2 regions of the Comamonas sp. 14P8.1.4 genome follow, and region 1 is predicted to be linked to the other one. Evidence: riboswitches for the same ligand, from Rfam matches in the RefSeq annotation. Region 1 holds a riboswitch; the other holds the start of a gene.
The links. A riboswitch is a leader RNA that binds a small molecule or an ion and turns the genes downstream of it on or off. The one in region 1 is predicted to bind cobalamin.
Positions count from the first base shown of each region.

Region 2: another riboswitch for cobalamin. It lies ahead of AC27VO_RS07710 (TonB-dependent receptor); the one in region 1 lies ahead of AC27VO_RS01310 (TonB-dependent receptor domain-containing protein).

Region 1 covers NZ_JBYOKN010000001.1:274,337-277,520, forward strand. The annotation lists gene AC27VO_RS01310 (TonB-dependent receptor domain-containing protein) at 1-1,586, opposite strand, end outside; cobalamin riboswitch at 1,657-1,898, opposite strand; gene AC27VO_RS01315 (helix-turn-helix domain-containing protein) at 2,027-2,275, opposite strand; gene nrdF (class 1b ribonucleoside-diphosphate reductase subunit beta) at 2,282-3,184, opposite strand, start outside.
Region 2 covers NZ_JBYOKN010000003.1:153,039-156,222, forward strand. The annotation lists gene AC27VO_RS07695 (multidrug effflux MFS transporter) at 1-83, shown strand, start outside; gene miaA (tRNA (adenosine(37)-N6)-dimethylallyltransferase MiaA) at 103-1,113, shown strand; gene AC27VO_RS07705 (hypothetical protein) at 1,204-1,389, shown strand; cobalamin riboswitch at 1,473-1,693, shown strand; gene AC27VO_RS07710 (TonB-dependent receptor) at 1,836-3,184, shown strand, end outside.

The DNA.
Region 1 (3,184 bases):
GTGGCATATCGCTGTGATCGACGTTGCAGGAAATTTCCGGTTTTGGTGTTTCTTGGGTTTTGGAAGTCTGCAGAGGCATACCACCGGACTGGGCCTGTTCGCCACTGCGCTGCCAAGGTGATGCCTTCTAGCAAAGCTTCATCGACATTCAGGTAGCAACCAGTGGCAGCGCATGAGCCTTGACCAGACTGGAAAGCCACAAGATTCTTGACTTGGTTGCGGTAGGCGGTTGCACTGAATGAGCGATCGTTCTCACTCCAGCGCAAGCTCACTTCTGTGTTGCGGCTCTTCTCTGGCTCAAGGCTTGCATCGCCGTTGGCGCCAAAACGCTGAATCAGCGTTGGCACACGGAAACCTGTGCCGACCGAGGCGGTGGTCTTCCAGTTCTCGGCAAAAGCCCATCCGTAGGCGATGGTAGCGGTTTGTTTTCCGCCAAAATCGCTGTCTTGGTCATAGCGAACGTTCATTTGTACCGAGTGGGCGTTCCAGCTGCCCGCATAGCCCAGTCCTATCGCATTTTGCTGGCGAGAACGCTCCAGACCTTTCAGTCCGTTGTTGTGCAAAGTATCTTCACGACGCTCCAGCATGGCGGAAAACAAGCCCAGGGAGGTGGAAAGCTCATTGCTCACCAAATAATTGCGCAAATTTGTTTTGGCAAAAAATGGGCTTTTAGCGATTGTTTCGTAAACAGCTCTAGATTCGCTGACCGCCACGTGGGTTTTAAATTTTTCTGTCCATTGGCTGTCCCATTGCAAGCCATAGGCATCTAAATTGCGGATGGCCCAGTCTTCCTGATCCGAACGATTGTCATAACCAGCTTTGGAGTCACTGGTCAGCGCTGTCACGTTCAAGCGCTGTGCGTCACTCAGCTGCAGTCCAATGCGTGCATTGGCTGAGTTGAGCAAATAGCCATCTTTGTCATGGTTTTTTCCAGTGGGTTGACTATCAAACCCATCACTTTCTGCATAGGACATGCCGACGGCATAGTCCCAGTTACCGGTGCCTCCGCTGAAGCCCGCAGTGCTTTTGAGCGTCTGGTATGTCCCTCGGCCGATGGATACATAAGGTTTGAACCCATCTTCGCCACGCTGTGTGAAGATTTGTATGGCTCCTGCCATTGCATCTGAGCCGTAAACAGCGCCTGAAGCACCGCGCAGAATTTCAATGCGCTCAATGGCGTCAAGCGGGATGGACTCCCACTGTGCACCACCTGATCCGTTCTGCGCATCAATGCGAATGCCATCGATATACACAGCCGTGTGTTGCTTGTTGGCTCCGCGCAGGAACATCTCTGTGGTGCTGCCAGCTCCACCTGTTCTTGTGATTTGAATGCCAGGTACTTTGGCCAACAGATCTTCGATGGAAGATGCGCCACTGCGCTCGATGGTGGCGCGATTCACGACGGTGATATCTGACAGTGCCTCGGATAGATTTTGCTCGTAGCGCGTGGCAGAAACCACGACTTCAGGCATCTCTGCCGCCAGCGAAAAAGCTGCAGGCATCAGGGTTAAAGCAACAGCTGCGCTGACAGGGCGCACAGCCAACGACAAAACAGCGCGAAGGCGCTGTTGTTCAATTCTCTTCATGGGAAATTTTGAAAAATTCGCCCGACTGACCTCCCCGTCAGCGATGGGCAAACAATATTTGAAGGACTCTTCAAACGAAACTTCGTTGGCCGGTATACGGGCTGGTCTGGCACTCCCTAGCCTTCCCATTCGCAAGTCAGACTTGCGCACAGTGGCGGATCAGAGAGCGGCTCTTTCAAAGAGAGAACATGGACTCACCGTTGCGGGGACAGCGCAGGCTAGATCACGCCTCGTCAAGGCGTTTGCACTCTGCTTCCCGTTTAACTGCACTGTCAGAATGACAATGCGGGCACCAACGAAACTAGATTTTCTGTCTGAGTGAGGCCATACAGCTGTTTTATGAGCTGCGGCATTGGCAATGCATTGCCACGCGATGGCTCCTCAGACCGACAAGGGGAAAGCCTGCAAAAGGCTCTCCCCTTGAACTCCTTGCAACAGCGTTAGCTTTTTGCGCACACCTCTGCATCTTTGATTGGGTTGCTCACATAAAAAGCGAAGAAATCTGCCTGCGTAATGGAAAAAGCCCGTTCGAGCTTCTCCATCAATGGTTTCTTCATCGGTTTTTTGTCAGTTTCTATATCTTTCAGATACTGACGATCTACTCCAATTGCCTGAGCCAGCTGAATCTGGCTCATTCCCCTGCTTTTACGGAAGGTCGTTAGCACAGGGCCAATAAAAACCGCTTGCATACTTGATCAGAAGTTCCAGTCCTCGTCTTCAGTAGCAACAGCTTTACCGATCACGTAAGAAGAGCCAGAACCTGAGAAGAAGTCGTGGTTCTCATTGGCGCTGGGGCTCAGTGCAGCCATGATGGCAGGGTTCACTTGGCACATGTCATTGGGGAACATGGCCTCGAAGCCCAGGTTGCTCAGCGCCTTGTTCGCGTTGTAATTCATGAAGCGTTTGACGTCTTCGGTCAGTCCAACGGGGTCATACAGCTCTGCGGCGTAGTGACACTCCATTTCGTACAAGTCGTACAGCATGGCATAGGCTTCCGACTTGATAGCTTCCTGCTCTTCGGCAGGGAGCTTGGCAAATGCCAGCTGGAACTTGTAGCCAATGTAGTAGCCGTGCACGGCTTCATCGCGAATGATGAGGCGAATCAAATCGGCAGTGTTGGTGAGCTTGCCGCGGCTGCTCCAGTACAGCGGCAAGTAAAAGCCGCTGTAGAACAGGAAGCTCTCCAGGCATACCGATGCAATTTTCTTTTTAAACGCATTTTCTGTTGCGTTGTACTCTTGCAGGATGAGCCTTGCTTTCTTTTGAAGCCAGGGGTTTTCTTCAGACCAGCGAAAGGCTTCATCAATTTCAGCAGTGGAGCACAGTGTCGAGAAGATGGACGAATAGCTTCGTGCGTGTACGGCTTCCATGAACGTGAAGTTCGATAGCACGGACTCTTCATGCGGTGTGACAGCATCTTGCATCAGCGAAGGCGCGCCCACTTGGTTTTGAACGGTGTCCAAAAGCGTCAAGCCGGTGAACACTCGAATGGTGAGTTCTTGTTCACTGGGGCGCAGCGTAGCCCAGGAGGGGATATCGTTCGAGAGTGGAACTTTCTCAGGCAGCCAGAAGTTGGCGGTCACGCGATTCCAGATCTC
Region 2 (3,184 bases), on a different contig from region 1:
CCGCAGCCTTGGCATCATGGACGCTGGTGCGCCGCCACGGCGCGCCAGCGCGCACTGAAAGCCCGTGCCGCCGCCCGGTTTGACCTGTTTTCTCCCTGCCCTATCTTGACTGCCTCCACCCACACCCTGCCCTGCATTGCGATTGCAGGCCCCACCGCTTCTGGCAAAACCAATGCCGCTCTGGCCCTGGCCGCTGTGCTGGCACAGCGTGGCCAAGCCTGTGAAATCATCAGTGTGGATTCCGCCTTGGTCTATCGCGACATGGACATTGGCACAGCCAAGCCCACGGCCCAAGAGCTGGCCGCTGTGCCCCACCACCTGATCAACATCCTGGACCCCCTGCAGTCCTACAGCGCTGCCGAGTTTGTGCAAGACACCCAGCGCCTGGTGGCCGAGATTCGCGCCCGTGGCGCCATTCCGCTGCTGGTGGGCGGCACCATGCTGTACTTCAAAGCCTTGTTCGACGGCATTGACGAAATGCCCGCCGCCGACCCTGCGGTGCGCGCCCGCATTGATGCCCAGGCCGCCGAGCTGGGCTGGCCTGCCATGCATGCCGAGCTGGCCAAGGTCGACCCCGAAACCGCCGCCCGCCTGGCCCCGGCCGACAGCCAGCGCATTCAGCGTGCGCTGGAGGTGTGGCACGTCTCCGGCCAGCCGCTGTCCAGCTTTCACCAAGCAAAAAAGAGAGCTGAAAGCGCAGAACCAGCCTTCGATTGCACGCTTTTTTCTTTGGAACCCAATGACCGCGCCTGGTTGCACCAGCGCATTGCCCAGCGCTACGACACCATGCTCGACGCGGGCTTGATCGATGAAGTGCAGCGCCTGCGCGCACGCGGTGACCTGCACCCCGAGCTGCCCAGCATGCGCTGCGTGGGCTACCGCCAGGTCTGGGAAGAGCTGGACTGGCAAACACGCAAAGGCACACCCAGCATCAACTTGCACCTGGTGCGCGAAAAAGGGATTGCCGCCACGCGCCAGCTGGCCAAGCGCCAGATCACCTGGCTGCGCAGCATGCCCCAGCGCCACGCCATTGCCTGTGACGACCCCATGGCCACCATGCACCTGGTGCAAGCCGCCCTGCTGGTGGTGCAAACCGCTGCCCAGCCGCGCTGAAGCCGGGCACCGCGCGCCTACGTTCTGAAACACCGCGATGCCTGCCTGCGCATAGCATGCAGGCATCGCCTGTTTCTGGAGACTGCCTGTATGCCGCTGCCCCGTTTACCTTTTCGCTCCCGCCGCCTTGGTGCGGCATTGCTGACCGCTGGCGCCTTGCTGCTGTCGGCCTGCGCACAGGACCGTTACTACGTGCCCTCCGAGACCACCGCCAGCCCCCAAAGCGGAGTGACGGTGTACGGCGAAATCGACACCAGCGTGGTGCACACGCGCTAGCCACAGCCCGCCCAGGCCCGACGGCACCACGCCCGCCCGGGCTAATGCAGCTGGGGTATCATTCAGCAACTGCTCCTTACAGGGAGCAGTTTTGCGTTATCGGTGCCCATCGCTGTTCCAGCACAGGGTTAAACGGGAAGCAGGTGCGCGACACCTTCGGTGTCTGCAAAGCCTGCGCTGCCCCCGCAACGGTCAGTGTGTCTAACTGCATGATCACGCCACTGGAGCCCTGCTCTGGGAAGGCCATGCAGCTGTTTGATGAACAACACACGAGCCCGGAGACCGGCCGAAACGCATGCAAGCGGATGTGCTGCGGGGTGGTGGCGACATGCTCGGCAAGATGCATCTTGCGCGCATACCTCTTCTTCTTCCCCCCACAGCCATCCATAGACCACACATCACCGCCTTTGTGGGGACGCAAACGCGGTGCCATGGATTTCTTCGGCATGTCGTTTCGTTTTTCTCCCCGCAGCTGTGCTGTGGGCTGTGCCCTGACGGGCTTTTCCTTGCTGGCTGCGGCCCAAACCGAGGTGCAGCAACCCCATGTGGTGGTGTCCGCCACGCGCATTGAGATGCAAGACACCGATGCGCCTTACGCCTCCGAGGTGCATACGCGCGAGCAAATTGACCGCTCCGGCGCGCACTCGGTATTTGACTATCTGGCACAGCAAAGCTCGCTGCAGATCACCCCGCAATGGGGCAACCGCAATGCGCCCAACATCGCCATGCGCGGCTTTGGCGAAGATGGCTTCCAGAACGTGGTGATCTCAGTCAACGGTCGGCGTCTGAACAACATCGACAACGTACCGGCCCTGGTGGGTTCTATCTCGCTGCGCGATGTGGAACGCATTGAAATCACCAAGGGCAGCGGCGCCGTCATGTACGGCGATGGCGCCACGGCGGGCAGCATTCAGATCTACACCAAAGCCCACGACAGCGCCAGCTTGGACCTCTACGGCGGCAGCCATGGCCAGCGCGGCGCAGTGGCATCCGTGGGCATGGTCAAAGACAAGTTCGACCTGTCCCTGACGGCCGATCACAGCCACCACAATGGCTGGAGCCAACCCGATGCCACCGGTCACCAGGACAGCAGCGAAGCCAACACCTGGCGTCTGGCCAGCAACATCCAGGTCGCGAAGGGCCTGCAAGCCAATGTGGAAATCGGTGCCAGCCGTATCGACAACCGCTTCCCGAACGCGCTGTCCGCCCCCGCCTTCCATGCCAACCCGAGCCAAAGCAGTGGCAGCCCCTACCCACGCCAGGTATCTGACAGCCGCTACTGGGGCCTTGGGCTGCAATACCAGCTCAATGCCGCCTGGAAGCTCACGGCGCGCCACCACAGCGAGGACAAGTCCAGCCAGTACAACAGCTTTACTTACCCGGGCTCCACCAGTGACTACGCGCAGCAGTCCAACGAAGTTGCGCTGCAATACCAGCGCGGCGCCCTCACGGTGAATGCGGGCGTGCAGAGCGTGGAGGGTGAACGCCTGTCTTCCGTCGGCCTCATGCGCAAAAACAATCTGGGCGGCTTTGTGCATACCCAATACCTGTGGAACGACTGGACGCTCTCCGGTGGTCTGCGCCGGGAGCGCATGCGCTACCGCTACGCGTCGCCCGGGCAAGCCAACTCCAGCCAGCAGGAGTACCACACAGCCTGGGAGCTGGGTGCCAACCACCGCCTCTCGGACCAGGTCTCGGTCTTTGCCAACTACAGCGATGCTTTTGCCTCACCCGACATTGATCGATTTTTTGACTTCAACACCTACAGCTTTATAGGCTTTGGCGCCGCCACCCA